2 regions of the Actinoplanes octamycinicus genome follow, and region 1 is predicted to be linked to the other one. Evidence: riboswitches for the same ligand, from Rfam matches in the RefSeq annotation. Region 1 holds a riboswitch; the other holds the start of a gene.
The links. Region 1 has a riboswitch for glycine ahead of gcvT (glycine cleavage system aminomethyltransferase GcvT). Riboswitches for the same ligand answer to the same signal wherever they lie in the genome.
Positions count from the first base shown of each region.

Region 2: linked by a shared signal. The riboswitch ahead of gcvP (aminomethyl-transferring glycine dehydrogenase) and the one ahead of gcvT (glycine cleavage system aminomethyltransferase GcvT) in region 1 are both predicted to bind glycine.

Region 1 is NZ_JACHNB010000001.1:7,875,768-7,885,597, reverse strand. Features, by position in the region: gene BJY16_RS35640 (MDR family MFS transporter) at 1-96, opposite strand, end outside; gene BJY16_RS35635 (MarR family winged helix-turn-helix transcriptional regulator) at 93-638, opposite strand; gene BJY16_RS35630 (MarR family winged helix-turn-helix transcriptional regulator) at 813-1,280, shown strand; glycine riboswitch at 1,314-1,418, shown strand; glycine riboswitch at 1,423-1,502, shown strand; gene gcvT (glycine cleavage system aminomethyltransferase GcvT) at 1,535-2,575, shown strand; gene gcvH (glycine cleavage system protein GcvH) at 2,588-2,947, shown strand; gene BJY16_RS35615 (L-serine ammonia-lyase) at 2,987-4,276, shown strand; gene BJY16_RS35610 (hypothetical protein) at 4,263-4,475, opposite strand; gene BJY16_RS35605 (glycoside hydrolase family 12 protein) at 4,541-5,668, opposite strand; gene BJY16_RS35600 (IPT/TIG domain-containing protein) at 5,965-7,476, opposite strand; gene BJY16_RS35595 (nitroreductase family deazaflavin-dependent oxidoreductase) at 7,564-8,028, shown strand; gene BJY16_RS35590 (enoyl-CoA hydratase/isomerase family protein) at 8,012-9,028, opposite strand; gene BJY16_RS35585 (HAD family hydrolase) at 9,093-9,755, opposite strand.
Region 2 is NZ_JACHNB010000001.1:7,706,299-7,716,128, reverse strand. Features, by position in the region: gene BJY16_RS34855 (class I SAM-dependent methyltransferase) at 1-389, shown strand, start outside; gene BJY16_RS34850 (helix-turn-helix transcriptional regulator) at 324-1,364, opposite strand; gene BJY16_RS34845 (hypothetical protein) at 1,426-1,875, shown strand; gene BJY16_RS34840 (CbrC family protein) at 1,898-2,386, shown strand; gene BJY16_RS34835 (nucleotidyltransferase domain-containing protein) at 2,368-3,132, opposite strand; gene BJY16_RS34830 (nucleotidyltransferase domain-containing protein) at 3,134-3,826, opposite strand; gene mgrA (L-glyceraldehyde 3-phosphate reductase) at 3,875-4,870, opposite strand; glycine riboswitch at 4,922-5,012, shown strand; gene gcvP (aminomethyl-transferring glycine dehydrogenase) at 5,089-7,899, shown strand; gene BJY16_RS34815 (DUF5999 family protein) at 7,989-8,189, opposite strand; gene BJY16_RS34810 (chorismate-binding protein) at 8,312-9,538, shown strand; gene BJY16_RS34805 (sigma-70 family RNA polymerase sigma factor) at 9,694-9,830, shown strand, end outside.

The DNA of each region.
Region 1 (9,830 bases):
GAGCACCAGCAGCAGGCCGGAGAGTGCCTCCAGGGTCTGCCGATGGGACTTCGCCTCGCTGTCCGCGGCAGCCGCCGGTGTGCTCGGTGCGCTCATGCCGCCCCCTCCGCTTCGCTCCGGCGTCGCCATGAGTTCTGTACTGAGCTGACCGATGCGCTCGCGAGTTCGCTCACTGGCGCGACCTCCGTGGTTTCGTGGGTTCCGAGGGTGGTGGCGAGAGCGGCGATGAACCGGCCGAGCCCCTGGTCGAGGGTGCTGATCTCGTCGGGGCTCCAGCCGTCCATCGCCTGGGCCAGCAACTGGCCGTACCACTGAAACGCCTCGTCGAGCGCGGCCCGCCCGGCCGCCGTGACCACCAGGAACGTCGCGCGCCCGTCGTGCGGGTCGGCCTCCCGGGCCAGCAGGCCCTGGGTGACCAGGGCGGCGACCGCCCGGCTGACGGTGGACGGGTCGAGGCCGGCCTGGGCTGCCAGGTCGCGCGACCGGCAGCCGGTGGGCAGCCGGTCGATCTCGGCGAGCAGTCCGAGCAGGCCGATGGGTATGGCCGGCTGGGCCGCTGACCGGTGCTGCTTGATCAGGCGGATGACCTTCAGCAGATCGTGCAGGCGCAGGCCGATCTCGGGCGGGGCGCCGTACATGGCAGAGACCTCTCGGGGCGGTTCAGTGCTTGCTACAGCCAAGTATCGACAAAGCTTGCCCATTCGGCAAGTTTGCGCAGAGGGAATCTTTAAAGCGGAGGCGGGCGCGGATCCGGGAGGCGCGTAGGAAAGGATCGGAAAGGTTCCACTCCGGCGGCATGATGAGGTCACGTAATGGACGACGAGAGTCCTGGGTCACAGCTGTTGCCGGTGCTGGCCCAGCTGGTCCGGTTCCTGCGTCAGCTGGAGGGGCCGGACAACCCCAGCTCGATCGCGCTCTCGGTGCTGCGCCGGCTCGCCGACGCCGGGCCGGGGCGGGTCACCGACCTGGCCCGGCTGACCCGGGCCTCGCAGCCGGGGATGACCCAGCTGGTCGGCCGGATGGAGAAGTCCGGGCTGGTCCAGCGGGTGCCGGACCCGAACGACGGGCGCGGCGTGCTGGTCGAGGTGACCTCGGCGGGGCGGGAGCTGCTGGCCCGGACCTACGCGAACTACGCGGCGACCCTGGACCGGCTCTTCGACCGGCTGGACCCGGGCGACAGCGAGACGATCCTGCGGGCGCTGCCGGCCCTGGGCCGGTTGGCCGCGGCGGGGGAGAAGGGCGACACGACAGTGGATCTTGATGGTGCCGGCGGGGCCTGATAGCTTCCGAAGCACAAAAGAAGACTTCGCCGCGACACCGCTGCGGGAGAGCACCCACCTGCCGTCACCGGCGGGCGGGTCGCCGAAGGAGCAAATCTCCCTCAAGAATCTCTCAGGCCCACGTACCGCAACGGTCAGGCGACTCTGGAAAGTCAGCTCCCGTGAGCTGCGCCCAAGGTGCAAGCCGCCCCGGCGGTGAACCTCTCAGGCCCCATGACAGAGCGAGGGAGGCCGACTGCCGAGGAGCCTCCCTGTTGCGACGCACCGCGCTTCACCACGTTCATCAGCGCCTCGGCGCCTCGTTCACCGGGTTCGCCGGATGGGAGATGCCACTCCGGTACGGCAGTGACGTCGCCGAGCACCACAGCGTACGGAAATCGGCTGGTCTCTTCGATCTGGGCCACATGGGACAGCTCGAGGTGAGCGGGCCGGAAGCGGCTGCCTTCCTGGATTACGCGCTGGTCGGGCGGCTGTCCGCGGTCGCGGTGGGGCGGGCCAAGTACACGATGCTCTGCCACACCAACGGCGGCGTGCTCGACGACCTGGTCGTCTACCGGCTGGCCGAGCGGCGCTTCCTGGTGGTGGCGAACGCCGCCAACGCGCCGATCGTGCTCGCCATGCTCGGCGAGTACTCCGGCGGCTTCGCGGTGACCATCACCGAGACCGACCGGGCGCTGATCGCGGTGCAGGGGCCTGCGGCGGTCACGATCGTCGGCGAGCACCCGGACCTGAAGTACTACGGGATCAAGCCGGAGCGACTGGCCGGCCGGGACGTGCTGCTGGCCCGGACCGGGTACACCGGCGAGGACGGCTTCGAGATCTACTGCGACAACGCGGACGCCGAGGCGATCTGGGAGTGGGCCGCGGCCGCCGGGGCCCAGCCCGCCGGGCTGGCCTGCCGGGACACGCTGCGGCTGGAGGCCGGCATGCCGCTTTACGGGCACGAGCTGACGGTACGCACCACGCCCTTCCACGCCGGGCTGGGCCGGGTGGTCGCGCTGGACAAGTCGGACTTCGTGGGTGCCGCGGCGTTGCGCACGGTCGCACCCGAAACCGAGCTGGTCGGGCTGGTCACCAAGGGCCGCCGCTCGCCGCGGGCCGGGCACGCCGTGCTGGACGCGACCACCGGGGCCCAGGTGGGCGAGGTGACCAGCGGCGTGCCGTCGCCGACGCTCGGCCACCCGATCGCGCTGGCCTACGTCGCGAAGGACGCCGACCGGGCCGCCCTGGTCGTCGACGTGCGCGGCACGCACGAGCCGGCCGAGGTCGTCAAGCTGCCCTTCTACAAGCGATAGCGAGGCCGGACCATGCGTTTCACCAAGGACCACGAATGGCTGACCGAGGACGAGGTCGCCACGGTCGGGATCACCTCGTTCGCCGCGGACGCGCTCGGCGACGTCGTCTTCGTCGAGCTGCCCGAGGTCGGCACGGTGGTCAGCGCCGGCGACCCGGCCGGCGAGATCGAGTCGACCAAGTCGGTGAGCGAGGTGTACGCGCCCGCCGACGGCGAGATCGTCGAGGTCAACCAGGCGGTCGTGGACGACCCGGCGCTGATCAACTCCGATCCGTACGGCAAGGGGTGGCTCTATCGCCTGCGGGTCAGCGGGACGCCGGTGACGCTCTCCGACGCCGAGTACGAGGCGCTGGTGGCCGGGGAGGCGTCGTGATGCCTCAGTTCGCCGGGTTGCGCGCCGATGGGCGGGGTCATGGCCGTCTCCGTCTTTGACCTGTTCTCGATCGGGATCGGGCCGTCCAGCTCGCACACGGTCGGCCCGATGCGGGCCGCCCGGATGTTCACCGAGCACCTCGACGCCCGGGTGGCGGGGGTGCGGGCCGAGCTGTTCGGGTCGCTGGGCGCCACCGGGCACGGGCACGGGACGCCGCGGGCGGTGCTGCTCGGGCTGATGGGGCATGACCCGGAGACGGTGGACACCGCTCTGGAGCCGCCGTCGGACGGCCGGATCGGGTCGCTCGAGGTCGACCTGGTGCTGCACCGGCGGCGGGCGCTGCCGGAGCACCCCAACGGGATGATCTTCACGGCGCTCGACGCCGGCGGCACCGAGCTGTTCAGCAAGAAGTACTTTTCGGTCGGCGGCGGATTCGTCGTGTCCTCGATGATGAACCCGGTCAAGACCGAGGTGCGGTATCCGTTCGCCTCCGGAGCGGAGCTGCTCGACCTGACCCGCACCACCGGACTCTCGATCTCGCGGATCATGCTGGCCAACGAGGGCGCCTGGCGCTCCCCCGACGAGGTGCACGACGGGCTGCTCGGCATCTGGAAGGTGATGCACGAGTGCGTCACCGCGGGCCTGGACGCCGAGGGGGTGCTGCCCGGCGGCCTCAAGGTGCGGCGCCGGGCCGCGGCGACCGCGCGCCAGCTGCGCGCCGCCGGGAACCCCGAGGTGCACGCGATGGAGTGGCTCACCGCGTACGCGATGGCGGTCAACGAGGAGAACGCGGCCGGCGGGCGCGTGGTGACCGCGCCCACCAACGGCGCCGCGGGGATCATCCCGGCGGTGCTCAGCTACTACCTGGCCTTCGTGCCCGGCGCCTCGCCGGAGGGCGTGGTCCGGTTCCTGCTCACGGCCGGCGCGATCGGGCTGCTGTTCAAGGAGAACGGGTCGATCTCCGGTGCCGAGGTCGGTTGTCAGGGCGAGGTCGGCTCGGCGTGCGCGATGGCGGCGGCCGGCCTGGCCGAGGTGCTCGGCGGGACGCCGGAGCAGGTGGAGAACGCCGCCGAGATCGGCATGGAGCACAACCTCGGGCTGACCTGCGATCCGGTCGGCGGGCTGGTGCAGATCCCGTGCATCGAGCGGAACGGGATGGCGGCGGTCAAGGCGGTCACCGCGGCCCGGATGGCGCTGCGCGGCGACGGGAAGCACCACGTCTCGCTGGACAAGGTGATCAAGACGATGAAGGAGACCGGCGCCGACATGAAGATCAAGTACAAGGAGACGTCGCGCGGGGGCCTCGCGGTCAACGTCATCGAGTGCTGACGCGCTGCCTCCTCGCCCAGACCACGAAGACGGCGCAGGCGACCAGCAGGCCGGCGGCGATGATGCCCCACGCCCACCGGGCGAACGACTCGTCGGCGGCGAAGGCGCGGACGCCGGCCAGGACGGCGAGCGCCAGCGGGCCCAGGCCGAACCACTCGGAGTGCTCGGAGAAGGTCAGGTTCTTCAGCTCCTGGCGCATGCGTCCACTGTAGGCGACCCGGCCGACCCCGGTCCGGCAGCGTGCCGGACCGGGGCATGGTGCGGTCAGGCCCGGGTGCAGGCGGTGCCGTTGAGGGTGAACGCGGACGGGGCGGCGAACGAGCCGCTGTAGGTGCCCTGGAAGCCGAACGACGTGCTGCCGCCGGCCGGGAGGCTGCCGTTGTGGCTGACGTTGCGGGCGGTGATCGCGCCGGAGGTGCCGCTCAGCGTGGCGTTCCAGGAGCCGGTGATCGACTGGCCGCCGGGCAGCGTGAAGCCCAGGGTCCAGCCGTTGATCGCGCTGCCGCCGGTGTTGGCCACCTTGACGTCGGCGGTGAAGCCGGTGTTCCAGACGTTGGTGGCGTAGGTGACCCGGCACGCGGTGCCGGTGCCGGGCGTCGGGGACGACGGGTTGGACGGGTTGGACGGGGTGCCGCCGCCGTTGACCGACGCGGAGAAGCTGGTGACGGCCAGGCCGGTGCCGCCGATCCACGGCTCGAACCCGGCCTGGATGCTGGTCAGGTACCACGAGTTGGTGACCGAGCTGCGCGTCTTGGTGTCGTTGATGAAGTCCAGGACGCTGAAGCTCCAGCTGGTGATCGGGGACGGCGCGACGTACGAGACGACGGCGTTGGAGCCGTTGCTGCCGGTCCACACTTCCCAGGTGCGGCCGCCGATGGTGGCGGTGGCGGTCCGCGAGCCGATCGGCTGGATCGAGCCCTGCCGGTTGAACCAGATCATGATCTCCTGGGCGTTCACCCCGTCCTTCTTCGGCGACGGGTCGAGCCAGATGTCGTAGGCCGCGTCGTAGGTGGCGCCGGAGACGTAGTTGTAGCTGATGCTGCTGGTCGCGCTGCTGATCTGGCTGACCTGGATCGGCAGGTTGGTGCCCGGCGAGCAGTTGGTGTAGTGGCAGCCGTAGTAGACCGCAGGGTAGGACACCGGGGCGCCGCTGGTGCTGCCGACGCCCTGCTGGCTGGTGATGGCGAAGCCGGTGCTGGTGACGTTGATGCACTGCTGGGCGCTGGTGCCCCAGCGGTTGTTCATCACCACGTAGCGGCCGCCGATGGTGGTCGAGCCGTACTGCTCGCAGATCTGGGTGTCGGCCTGGGCCGGACCGGCGGCGATGACTCCGACGGTCGCGGCGGTGGCCAGCAGGGCGGCCGCGATCAGGCCGCGCAGGGAACGGGACATGGGGGAACTCCTTCGTGAGCGAGCGAAGGTGGGAGCGCTCCCGGCGGACGTTACAACACATTGACAGACTTCGAAAGTTGAGGTTTCCGGTCCGCGGCGCTCCGGGCGCCGCGGACCGGGTCGGATCCGGTCCTCATGGTGGTGAGCTGCGGCTCGGCGGGTGCGGCGGCGGCCAGGTGCGCGGCGAGACTTTCGCCCTCCACGTCCACGTCGGGCAGCCGCCAGGGCGCGCGGGACCGCGCGCCCCGCCGGTGGTGATGGCACGGGGGCGGGCCCGGCGACGCGCCGCGTGCCGTTCAGTCCAGGTCGGTGTAGAAGAACCCGGCGGCAACCGTGAACCGGCTGGCCACGCCGGCACTCGAGGTGAACGACACCCAGGTCGCGCCGGCCTGGGCCGCGGCCGGGACCACGCATTCGTACGAGGTCGCGGTGCCCTTGCCCTGCGCCGTGCAGGTGGCCGCCTTGTCGCCGAACTTGAAGTTCTTCGCCGCCGCGACGTCGCCGCCGGCCACCTTCACGATGACCTTCGCGCCGCCGGCCAGCCGGTCGCTGCTCGCCGAGAGGCTCTGCACCACCGGCACGTAGCCGACCGCCGCCGCGGCGCCGGGCACCTCGTCGTGCAGCAGGGTCACGCTGCCGGTCGCGGCGTTCGACGGCGGCATCGTCACCCGCACGTGGCTGGCGTCCACCCAGGTCGTGGCGAGCTTGGCGGTCCCGGCCCGGACGGTGATCCGCTCCGCGGTGAAGTCCTTCAGGGTGGCCCCGGCCGTGCCGCCGGTGACCTTGAGGGTGACCGTGCCGCCGGTGGCCTTGGCGACCGTGCCGGCCGGGACCTCCAGGCCGAGCGGCACCCGGTAGGTGACCGCCGTCCGGCCGGCGCCCCCGGCGGTCTTCACGGTGACCGTGGCCGGCCCGTTCTTGCCGGCCGGGGCGACCGCGACGATCTGGGTGGCCGAGACGACCTTGAAGCTGGTCGCGTTCACGTCGCCGAACCGGACCGCCGTCGGGTCGGTCGCGGTCACCTCGGTGAACCCGGTGCCGGAGATGGTCACCGTGGTGCCGCCGGCGGTGGAGATGCTCGCCGGAGCCACCGTGGTGACCCCGGGCGCGTAGCCGACCGTGGCCACCGACGGCTCGCCGGCCACCCCGTCGTGCAGCAGGGTGATCGGCAGCCCGCTCGCCTTGGTGCTGGCCGGGGTGGTCACCGTGAGATGGGTGGCGTCGACCCAGGCGACCGCGGCGGCCGCCGAACCGACCTTCGCGGTGATCTTCTCGGCGGCGAACTCCTTGGCCGAGGCGCCGACGGTTCCACCGGTCACCGACACCGGGACCACCGTGCCACCGGTCATCCTCGCCCCGGTGACCGTCTCGAAGGTGGCGCGCAGCGGGGCCCGGTAGGTGAAGGAGACCGTGCCGAGGCTGGCCCCGGCGGCGTTCGTCACGGTGATCCGGACCGGGCCGTTGGCGCCGGCCGGCGCGATCGCGGTCAGCACCGTGTCGGACACCACGATGAACGAGGTGGCGTTGACCGTGCCGAACTTCACCGCGGCCGGGTTGGCCGGGTTCACCGTGCTGAACCCGGTGCCGGTGACCATGACGGCGCCGCCCTTGAGCGGCCCGGAGGCCGGGGTGACCGCGGTCGTGGTGGGCACCTTCGGCGCGACCGAGGCGGACGCCGACGGGCTGGCGGCGAGCGGCGTGCGCTGCGCCGCGTTCACCGGCGGACCGGTCAGGGCGACGGTGGCGGCCGCGGTGCTGGCCACGGTGATGGCGGCGGCGGCGCCGAGAGCCTGCTTCGGGGTGGGCATGCGACGACGATGCGGCCCGCCGGATGCGGGCCCCGGTGGTGCCCGGGTGTGGTCCGGTTGCCTCCGGCCTGCCCTAAGCTCAGCGGCGTGATCTGGAGAAAGTTCTGGCGGGCGGTCGGCGACGCGCCGGTGTTCACGCCGGTCGCGCGCCGGGTGGTGGCCCTCGACCGGTGGCTGAGCCGGGTGACCAAGGGCCGGGTGGTGGCCCTCGGGATGGCGCCCGGGCTGCTGCTCACCACGGTCGGTCGGCGCAGCGGGCAGCCGCGGCAGAGCCCGTTGCAGTTCGTCGCCGACGGCGAGGCCTACGTCGTGGTCGGCTCCAACTGGGGCGGCGAGAAGGCGCCGGCCTGGGTGCACAACCTGAGCGCGCAGCCGCACGCGACGGTGACCGTGGGCGGGCGGGACATCCCGGTCGAGGCGCGCGAGGCGACCGGCGACGACCGGGAGCGGCTCTGGCAGGCCTTCGTCGACCAGTGGCCGGGCTACCGGCGGTACCGGGAGACCGCGGCACACCGGACGATCCGGATCTTCCGCCTCATCCCCTCCCGCTGAAGATCGCGTCGATCAGCTCCGGCGACACCTCGGCCAGGGTGGCCGGCTGCCAGCGCGGGCGGCGGTCCTTGTCGATGATCTGCGCCCGGATCCCCTCGGCCAGGTCGGGCAGCCGCAGCATCGCCGCCGACAGCCGCAGCTCCTGATCCAGCGCGGCCCGCAGATCCGGCAGGCCGGCCGCGTTGCGCAGCGACCGCAGCGTGATGGTCAGCGCGGTCGGCGAGCGGGTGGCGATCTCCTTGGCCGCCGCCTGCGCGCCCGGCTCCGGGTGCCGGGCCAGCCGCTCGACGATCGCCGGCACCGAGTCCCCGGCGTAGCAGGCGTCGATCCAGGCCCGGGACGTGGCGAACTCGCCCGGCGGGGGAGCGGTGGCGAACGCCGCGACCACCTCCGCGGCGGGCTGCCCGGCGAGCGCCTCGGCCAGCTCGGCGAAGCGCTCGGCCGGCACGAAATGGTCGGCGAGACCGGCCGCGATCCCGTCCGCCGCCCCGACCGGGGAGCCGGTCAGCGCCAGGTGCGTGCCCAGCTCGCCGGGGGCGTGCGAGAGCAGCCACGAGCCGCCGACGTCCGGGTGCATGCCGATCCCGACCTCCGGCATCGCCAGCCGGGACCGCTCGGTGACCAGCCGGATCGAGGCGTGCGCGGACACCCCGACGCCGCCGCCCATGACCAGGCCGTCCATCCAGGCAACCAGCGGTTTCGGGTACGCCGCGACGGTCGCGTTCAGCCGGTACTCCTCGGCCCAGAACTCCAGCGAGCCGGTGCCGCCGGAGACCGCGTCGGCGTGGATCGCCCGGATGTCGCCGCCGGCGCACAGCCCGCGCTCGCCGGCGCCGCTGATCAGCACGGTCCGCACCCGGTCGTCGGCGGCCCACCCGGCCAGCGACCGCCGCAGGATCGCGACCATCTCGGGGGTGAGGGCGTTGATCGCCCGGGGCCGGTTCAGGATCAGGTGACCCAGGTGGCCGTGGACCTCGGCGATCACCGGTGCAGCGCTCATCCGGTGATCATCGCAAATCGGCAATCGGCCGGCGCCACCTGCGTCGCCGCCCGGCAGCGACCGATCACTCGGAGGCCAAGGCCACCTCCACGGCCTCGCGCAGCGACCCGATCACCGGCACGCCCAGCCCGGCGAAGTGGTCGCGGGCGTGCAGCGCGTCGTCACCGGCGTGGTAGAGCAGGCAGCGGACCCCGCAGGCGGCCGCTGCCCGGGCGTCGTCGACGCTGTCGCCGACCAGCAGCACCCGGTCCGGTTTCAGGTCGAGCAGCTCCAGGTGGCGGGCCAGATGCGGCGCCTTGTGCGCCACGTCCGCGCCGACGCTGCCGTCGATCCGCGCGAAGAACGGCGCGACGCCGAGCGTGGTGACCAGCGGGACCAGGTCGGCATGCGGGTACATCGACAGCAGCGACTGGCCGCGCCCGGCGGCGGCCCACCGCCGCAGCGCCACGGTGGCGTCGGCGGTCAGCGTCACCGCCCGGCGATGCCGGGCATAGGCCACCAGGAAACACTCGGCCAGCCGGGCCTGCTCGTCGCCGGTCAGCGAGCGGCCGGCCAGCCGCTCGTAGAACAACGGGATCGGCTGGACGTGATGTCGCTGGTAGTCGGCGAGCGTGACGGGCGGCAGGCCGCACTCGGCGAACGCGTCGACGGTCGCCGCGATCAGCGCGCGACTGTCGCCGAGCAGCGTCCCGTTCCAGTCCCAGACGATGTGGTCGATGTCGTGCATGCCCCGAAGCCTGCCAGCCGGGTACGACAGATTTCCGCCCCGGCAGAGCGGCGTGTGCCGGTCCGGCGGCGCAGC
Region 2 (9,830 bases), 170 kb from region 1:
GTGTCTTCATGATCGCCGAGTTGGAGGGGTTCCCGCGTTTCCTGACCGACCCGGCCGGGGCGGCGCTGGAGGAGCGCTGCCAGGCCGAGCTGGGCCGGTTGCGGCTGGAGGCCGGCATGCACATGGGCCTGGACTGGGGCGCCCAGCTCAAGGGGGCGGGCTTCGACCTGGTCGGTGAGCGCAGTTTCGTCATCGAGCTGCCGGCCCCGCTGTCCGCGACGGCGAGGCGGTATGCGCAGGTCGTTCTGGACCGCACCCGCGAGCGCCTCGCGGACCGCTTGAGCGCGGCGGACGTGGCCGCCCTCGGCGCGATCGTGGCGGACCTACCCGGCCGGGACGACCTGGTGGTCCGGGCCACCCGCGACGTCTGGATCGGCCGCCGACCCTGACCGGGGATAGAGCCGGGCCATCGCCCGGATCGTCGCGGCCATGTGGGCGACCAGCGCGGGCGGTTCGAGGACCCGCACGTCGGCGCCGAGCCGAAGCAGGCTCGCGGCCGCGTGCGGGACGCTCTCCAGCGGGATCGTCGCCTGCCGCCAGCCGTCCGGCCCGGGATCGGCCAGGGTGCCCCGCGCCGTCCGGGCGGCCCGGGGCCCGAGCAGGTCGGGCAGGTCGGCGACGCCCCGCGGGCTGAGAGTGACGACGGCGACCTGGTCGGTGTCGGACTGCTCGAAGCGTGCCACGTGGTGCTGCCAGAACTCGGCGAGGTCGAAGCCGTCCGGCCGGGTGAACCGGTCCGGCAGCAGCCGCAGGCCGGTGATCGCCGAGACGCGGTAGGTGCGGGGCCGTTCGTCGCCGACCGCGATCAGATACCAGACTCCGGCCTTGAGGACGAGGCCGAGCGGCTGGAGCCGGCGGGTCACCTCGCCCGGCTCGGGCGACCACCGCCGGTACCGCACCTCGATCGCCTGGTCCTGCCAGAGCGCCTCAGCGACGGCGAGCAGGTGCGGCACCCGGCCCGGTTCCCGGTACCACCCGGGGGCGTCCAGGTGGAACCGCTGCCGGATCCGGATCGACGCGTCCCGGTACGGCGTCGGCAGCGCCGCCATCAGCTTCAGCTCCGCCGCGGCCACCTGCGCCCCGAGCCCCAGCTCGGCGGCCGGCTGCGGCATCCCGGTGAGGAACAGCGACTCGGCCTCCTCCGCGGTCAGCCCGGTCAGCCGGGTGCGGTAGCCGTCCATCAGCTGGTAGCCGCCGGTCGGGCCGTGCTCGGCGTAGACCGGCACCCCGGCGGCGACCAGCGCCTCGACATCGCGGTAGATGGTCCGCGCGGTCACGTCCAGCTCGGCGGCGAGCTGGGTGGCGCTCATCCGTCCCCGGTTCTGCAGCAGGAGCAGCAGGGAGAGCAGTCGGCTGGCACGCATCCGCGGATTCTCCCAGGCCCCTGACAGAAGCTGTCAGGGGTAACGTCCCATGATCATCGCCATGAACGACTTCGACTTCCTGATCGGCTCCTGGACCGTGCTCAACCGGCGGCTCACCACCCTCTTCAGCGGCAGCGACGACTGGGTCACCTTCCCCGGCACGTCGACCGGCCAGCAGATCTTCGGCGGCGGCGGCAACATCGACGAGATCGTCTTCCCGACGCTGGGCAGCAGCGGGTTCACCCTGCGGCTGTTCGACGTCGAGCGCGAGGAGTGGTCGCTGTACTGGTCCAGCAGCCGCACCGGCCGCCAGTACCCGCCGGTGACCGGACGGTTCGCCGGCGGCCGCGGCGACTTCTACGGCGACGACACCCACGAGGGCAAGCCGATCAAGGCGCACTTCATCTGGTCGGACATCACCCCGACGTCGGCCCGCTGGGAGCAGGAGTTCTCCGCCGACGGCGGTCAGACCTGGGAGTCCAATTGGGTCATGGAGTTCACTCGCGTGTGAGGGGCTGTGCCAGGATCGCGCGGTGGAGCTGCCCGACTTCCCGTACCACCCGGATCCGATCGCGACCGGCGCCATCCGGCCCGAGCCGGTTCTCTGCGCCTGCTGTGGGCGGGAGCGCCCGATGACCTACGTCGGGCCGGTCTACGCCGTCGCCGATCTACGCCGCCGGCTGTGCCCATGGTGCATAGCCGACGGCAGTGCGGCGGCGAAGTTCGACGCGCAGTTCACCGACGCGGTGGGGGACCTGCCGGACGCGGTCATCCGGCGCACGCCGGGCTTCTCCGGCTGGCAGCAGGAGACCTGGTTGGCGCACTGCGGGGACGGCGCCGCGTTTCTGGGCGAGGTGGGCGCCCGGGAGATCGAGGCGCTGCCGGACGCCCGGGAGTCGCTGGTCGAGCATCTCGGGGACGAGACCCTTCTCGCCTATCTCGTCCCCGACGGCGCCATCTCGGCGTTCCTGTTCCGGTGCCGGCGCTGCCGGGCGCACCTCGCCTACGCCGACTTCTCCTGAGTCGCCAGGCGGGTGCGGACGACCAGGTCGTGCAAGGCGTCGACGGCCTCCCAGGACGGCTTGCCGGGCAGCGGCGAGCTGTCCCGGGCGGCCTCCAGCTCGGCGCGCAGCCGCGGGATGTCGGCGGTCAGCCGGTCCGCCGCGCCCGGCGGGAACGGGCCGTGCTCGGCCTCCCGCTTCGCGGTGATCAGGTCCGGCACGTAGTCGATGCCGGCGCCCAGGATCCGCAGGTCGGTCTCCAGCCGCCCGGTGCGCATCAGGTGGATGCCGGTGAGCAGCACCCGCAGCGTGTAGAGGGCCGGCTTGAGCTCGCCGTTCTTGGCGTAGAGCTTCTCCTGGCTGTGCGAGAAGCCCAGGTAGTGATAGGCGTGGTTGCGGGTGATCAGCCCGGGGGCCAGCGCGACCAGCTCGGCGTGCAGCGGCGAGGTGAGCACCACCAGCGGCGACAGCAGCTGCTCCAGGACGTAGCCGTTGCGGCTCGTCAGCAGCTTGGCGAACTTCAGCAGGTCGTGCGAGACCACGTCCAGCTCGACACCGTCCCGGACGCCGCCGCGCTGCAGCGTGTCCGGGCCGGTGCGCAGCCCGACCACCTCGGCCGCCGGCAGCACGTGCGCGCCGCGCAGGTCGAGGTCGGAGTCGACCGAGGCGAACCCGTACAGGTGCGCCCCGCTCACCGTGCAGAAGATCAGGGGATAGGGCAGCTGCCGGGCCGCGTCCGCCGCCCACTCCGGCACTTCGGTGGTCATCTCAACCCCTCTTCCCGTACGCCAGGAGCCCGCGTTCCCGGATCCCTCGCAGCAGCTCGTCGACCCGGCCCCGGTCCGGACGCTCCGGCAGTGTCGTGGCCGCCGCGGCCTCGTCCAGCTCCCCGAGCAGCGTCGCGGCCCAGGCCGTCACGTCCTCCCACGGCACCAGCCCCTGCTTGATCGCGAGCAGCCGGTCCCGCAGGTGCCGCACGTCGACCAGCACCTCCCCGGTACGCAGCACGTGCGCCCCGGCCATCAGCAGCCGGATCATGTGCATCGCCTGCTTGTGGTTGGTCTCCCCGGTCCGCGCCCGGCGCGCCGCGACCCGGTCGAGCTGGTCCCGCGCGTAGTTGCCGTAGGTCTCGGCGACCCGCCGGGACAGGAACGCGGTCCGGACGCCGCGCAGTTCCTCGCCGTCCGGCGTGATCCGCTCGACGATCGGCGACCAGAGCACTTCGAGCACCGTCGGGTTGGCCTGCAGGGCGAGCGTGCAGAACCGCTCGACCTCCCAGGAGAACTGCTCCTCGGCCGGCCCGTCGAGGTGCGTCGGCGGCTTGTCCAGCCGCCAGAAGTCCCGGGTCGGCGCGGCGTAGACGCCGCGCCGGTCGTGGTCGCTGTCCGGCCCGTCCAGGCCGTAGGCCCGGGACCCGACCACCACGCCCAGGATCGTGTGCTTCTCGACCAGCCCGCTCATGCCCGCGAACGGTAGTCATCCCGGTCGCGGGCACGCACCGGATTTAGCTCAGAGGTCGAGCACGGTGCCGTCGATGGCGTCCAGCTCGTCCTGGGTCAGCGACAGGTTGTCCAGGGCGGCGATGTTGTTCTCCAGCTGCTGGACGCTGGACGCGCCGATGATCAGGCTGGTCATCCGCGGGTCGCGCAGCGCCCAGGCGAGGGCCAGCTGGGCCAGGGACTGCCCGCGCGACTTGGCGATGTCGTTGAGCGCGTGCAGCCGGCCGAGCGTCTTGGCGTCCAGGGCCTCCTCGTTGAGGAAGACGCTGGTCCGGATCCGCGAGTCGTCCGGGATGCCGTTGAGGTACCGGTCGGTGAGCAGGCCCTGCTGCAGCGGGCTGAACGCGATGCAGCCCGCGCCGGCCTCCTCCAGGGTGTCGAGCAGGTTGTCGTGCTCGATCCAGCGGTTCAGGATCGAGTACGACGGCTGGTGGATCAGCAGCGGCGTGCCCAGCTCGCGCAGGATCGCGGCGGCCTGCGCGGTCTGCTCCGACTTGTAGTTGCTCAGGCCGACGTAGAGCGCTTTCCCGGACCGCACGAGGTGGTCCAGCGCGCCCATCGTCTCCTCGAGCGGGGTGTCCGGGTCGGGCCGGTGGTGGTAGAAGATGTCGACGTAGTCGACGCCGAGCCGCTTCAGCGACTGGTCCAGCGAGCTGACCAGGTATTTCCGCGAGCCGAAGTCGCCGTAGGGGCCGTCCCACATGGTGTAGCCGGCCTTGCTGGAGATGATCAGCTCGTCGCGGTGGTGCTTCAGGTCACCGGCCAGGATCCGCCCGAAGTTGGTCTCCGCGCTGCCGGGCGGCGGCCCGTAGTTGTTGGCCAGGTCGAAGTGGGTGACCCCGAGGTCGAAGGCGCGGCGGACGATGTCGCGCTGGCGGTCGGCGGGCCGGGTGTCGCCGAAGTTGTGCCACAGGCCCAGCGAGATGGCGGGCAGCTGGAGCCCGCTGCGCCCGGCGCGGCGGTAGGTCATGGACTCGTAACGATCATGAGCAGCGGAATACGTCACACGCCCAGCCTAGGCATTCCGATCATGACCGGTCGCACTGGTAGGTTGGGTGCCAGCCGCGCGGGAGAGACCTGCACATCCAGGCGCCGAAGGGGCAACTCCTCCCCGGAATCTCTACAGGCAAACGGACCGCGCGGGCAGGCGACTCTGAAGTGCCCCGATGTGGGTATGACAGAGGGGGAGGGCGTTGTCAGCCTTCTCGAACCTGGGAGTCGCCCATGACCTCGTCATTCACCCACCGCCACATCGGCCCGCAGGCCGATGAGCAGGCGGAGATGCTCAAGGCGGTCGGGTACGAGTCGCTCGATCAGCTGATGGACGCCGCGATCCCGGAGTCGATCCGGTTCCACGGCTCCCTCGACCTGCCGGCCGGCATCGGCGAGGAGGAGACGATCGCCGAGCTGCGCGCCATCGCGGCGCGCAACACCCTGGTCACCCCGATGATCGGTCTCGGCTACTACGGCACCCACACGCCCGCGGTGATCAAGCGGAACGTGCTGGAGAACCCGGCGTGGTACACGGCCTACACGCCGTACCAGCCGGAGATCAGCCAGGGCCGCCTGGAGGCCCTGCTGAACTTCCAGACCATGGTGACCGACCTCACCGGGCTCACCACGGCGAACGCGTCGATGCTCGACGAGGCCACCGCGGTCGCGGAGGCCATGACGCTCGCGCGCCGCGCGTCCAAGGTCAAGAGTTCGGTGTACGCGGTGGACGCCGACACCTTCCCGCAGACTCTGGCCGTGCTGCGCACCCGGGCCGAACCGCTGGGCATCGAGGTCAAGCTGGTCGACCTGGACCGCGACGAGGAGCTGCCCGAGGAGTTCTTCGGCCTGCACCTGCAGTACCCGGGCGCGTCCGGCGCGGTCCGCGACCACGCCGCCCTGGTCGAGGCCGCGCACGCCAAGGGTGCCCTGGTCACGGTCGCCGCCGACCTGCTGGCGCTGACGCTGCTGCGGGCGCCGGGCGAGATCGGGGCGGACATCGCGGCCGGTACGACGCAGCGCTTCGGCGTACCTCTCGGTTTCGGTGGCCCGCACGCCGGCTACCTGGCGGTGCGCAGCGGTCTGGAGCGCAGCCTGCCCGGCCGCCTGGTCGGGGTGTCCAAGGACGCCGACGGCGCGCCCGCCTACCGGCTCGCGCTGCAGACCCGCGAGCAGCACATCCGCCGGGAGAAGGCGACCAGCAACATCTGCACCGCGCAGGTCCTGCTGGCCGTGATGGCCAGCATGTACGCGGTCTACCACGGCCCGGCCGGCCTGCGCGCCATCGCCAAGCGGACGCACGACCACGCGTTGACCCTGGCCGGCAGCCTCACCGCGGCCGGCGTCGAGGTCGCCCACCAGGCGTTCTTCGACACCGTCACGGCCGTCGTGCCGGGCCGCGCCGAGCAGATCGTGGCGGCCGCCGCGGCGAACGGCGTGGACCTGCGCCTGGTCGACGCCGACCGGGTGTCGATCTCCACCGACGAGACCACCACGGCGGCGCACGTCGAGACCGTCCTGGCGGCGTTCGGGGCCACCGTCGCCGAGCCGGCCACCTGCGGCGCCAAGCCGCTCGCCCGGACCAGCGACTACCTGCACCACCCGGTGTTCAACACCCACCACTCCGAGACGAGCATGCTGCGCTACCTGCGCAAGCTCTCCGACCGGGACTACGCCCTGGACCGCGGCATGATCCCGCTGGGCTCGTGCACGATGAAGCTGAACGCCACCACCGAGATGGAGGCGGTCACCTGGCCGGAGTTCGCGAACATCCACCCGTTCGCCCCGGCGTCGCAGACCGAGGGGTACGAGCACCTGGTCGCCCAGCTGGAGGGCTGGCTCGCCGAGATCACCGGGTACGACGCGGTCAGCGTCCAGCCGAACGCCGGCTCCCAGGGCGAGCTGGCCGGCCTGCTCGCGATCCGCAGCTACCACCGCGCGCGCGGGGACGTGCACCGCGACGTCTGCCTGATCCCGTCGTCGGCGCACGGCACGAACGCGGCCAGCGCCGTCATGGCCGGGATGCGGGTCGTCGTGGTCGCCTGCGACGAGAACGGCAACGTCGACCTGACCGACCTGGCCGCCAAGATCGAGAAGCACCGGGACGCGCTGGCCGCGATCATGGTGACCTACCCGTCCACCCACGGCGTCTACGAGACCGGCATCGCCGAGCTGTGCGAGCGGGTCCACGAGGCCGGCGGCCAGGTCTACGTCGACGGGGCGAACCTGAACGCCCTGGTCGGTTTCGCCAAGCCGGGCAAGTTCGGCGCGGACGTCTCGCACCTGAACCTGCACAAGACGTTCTGCATCCCGCACGGCGGCGGTGGCCCCGGCGTCGGCCCGGTCGCGGTCCGCGCCCACCTCGCCGACTTCCTGCCCGGCAACCCCCTGGAGGCCGGCGACCACCACGCCGTCTCGGCCGCCGCGCACGGCTCGGCCGGCATCCTGCCGATCTCCTGGGCGTACGTGCGGATGATGGGCCCGGACGGGCTGGCCCACGCCACCGCCACCGCGGTGCTCGCCGCCAACTACGTGGCCGCCCGGCTGCGCGAGCACTACCCGGTGCTCTACGCGGGCGAGCACGGCCTGGTGGCGCACGAGTGCATCCTGGATCTGCGGCCGATCACCAAGGCCACCGGCGTCTCCGTGGACGACGTGGCGAAACGGCTGATCGACTACGGCTTCCACGCGCCGACCATGTCGTTCCCGGTGGCGGGCACCCTGATGGTGGAGCCGACCGAGAGCGAGGACCTCGCCGAGCTGGACCGGTTCTGCGACGCGATGATCGCGATCAAGGGCGAGATCGACCAGGTCGCCGCGGGCACCTGGCCCAAGGACGACAACCCGCTGGCGAACGCGCCGCACACCGCCTCGGCGGTCACCGCGGACGAGTGGTCGCACCCGTACCCGCGGTCGGTGGCCGGCTTCCCGGAGGGCGTCGACCGGACGGCGAAGTACTGGCCGCCGGTGCGCCGCATCGACGGGGCTTACGGGGACCGGAACCTGGTCTGCTCCTGCCCCTCGCCGGAAGCCTTCGAGAGCTGACATCGGTCATCTCGCGCAGGTCGCGGTCCACGGATCGCGGCCTGCGCCGTCTCTGTCCAGCCGGGCGTTCGTTTTGTTACTCTGAGTAATTACGCTGCGAGGGCGTGGACCGCCGGACCGCGGTGCGGCTCGATGGTCGTGCCGTCCGGCAGGAGCTCGCCGGTGTCCTCGAAAACGATGACGCCGTTGCAGAGCAGGCTCCAGCCCTGTTCGCAGAAGGTCGCCACGGTCTTGGCGGCTTCGCGATCGATGGCATCGGCTGGAGGGCAGGGGATTCGGTGCTGGCACATCTTGGGTTTACTCCGGTCGGGGGCTGTGTGAAGGCTCACAAAGTCGGGCTCGAACGTTACCTCAGATCGAACGAGAACGGTTCACTGCGGTGACGGCATCGGCCCGCGGTTCCGCCGTATCGATGGTCCACGCCCAGGGGTCTGTCGACCACTCTCCGGCACCTCCTCCCGGTGCTCCGCCGGCGGCTCCGACCGCCTGCCATGCCCGTCACCATGCGTTACGTGTCTTCCGGTGGCACCGGGGTGATTCCGGTGACCCTGCCGAGCTTCTGACCGGGTTCCTCGCCGCCAACGGACTAGCGGTGCGAAACCTCGGCCGTTCGGCTGACAAATCTCGGCCGGATGGCCATTCCGATATCTGTGGAGCGTCGCTCTACGTGTCCGCGGATGCCGGATGCGTGATGATCAACGCCACTCCTGGCGGCCCCACTCCGGTCCCCGTCGTCCCCGACGTGTACGCCGTCGTCTGGGTACACGCCGACCGGGGTGCCCCCGGTTCACCCCAGCATGGAACCGGCTGGCAACTCGGCCCGTGGCGGGCCAGCTGGACGCCGGACGAGCACGCCGGGGCGATTGACCAGGTCCGCGCGGCGATCGGGCGGGGCGACGTGTACCAGGTCAACGTCGTCGGGCACGCGGCTGCTCCGTACGTCGGAAATCCGACCGCGGCCCTGCGGCGCGTCGCGGCCCTGCCCGGCGCGCGATACGGCGGGGTCCTGGCCGACCCGGAAGGGCGGTGGGCGCTCGCCACCGCCTCGCCGGAGACCCTCGTCGAGGTCCGCGACGGCCGGGTGCTGACCCGGCCGATCAAGGGCACCCGGCCGGCCACCGAGGCGGGCCGCCGGGAACTGCTCGCCTCCGCCAAGGAACGCGCCGAGCACGTCATGATCGTCGACCTGGAGCGCAACGACCTGGCCCGGCTGCCCGGCACCGGCCCGGTGCGCGTCGACGAACTGTTCGCGGTCCGCCAGTGGTGTGGTCTGTGGCAGGCCGAATCGGTCGTCTCCGCGGCCCTCGACGGCGACGTCGGGCTCGCCGACCTGCTCCGCGCGGTCTGCCCAGGTGGCAGCGTCACCGGAGCGCCCAAGCTCGCCGCGCTCGACCAGATCGCCGCCCTGGAGCCGGTGGGCCGCGGGGTGAGCATGGGCGCCCTGGGCTGGATCGGTCACGACCACCTCGACCTGGGGCTGAGCATCCGGACCGTGGCGGTCGACGGCGAGCGGGTGCACGCCTGGGCCGGCGGCGGGATCACCGCGGACAGCGACCCGCAGGCCGAGGTCGCCGAGGCGGCCGCCAAGGCCGGGCCGCTGCGCGCGGCGCTGCGGGACGCGGACACAGCCGGCGCATAGCGGCCTCCGAGCCTTCTCTACCTATTGCGTGCCACTCTCGGCGTCCGCCCCCACGAACGGGGGAGGACCGCGTACTTTGGCGCACGCGTTTCCCCGAGACGGTCCACTGTGGCGATGCCTGCCACGGTGGCTGCAGAGAAGGCGACACCCTGGCCATGCTTGAACTCCTCGACCCCCCGGTTCCGGCGCCTGCCCGCGCGCCCGCCTCGACCGAGCAGTTCACGCGCTTCGCGTCGGACAGCTCCGCGCGCCTGCACAGCACCGCGTTCCAGCTCTGCCGCGACTGGCACCT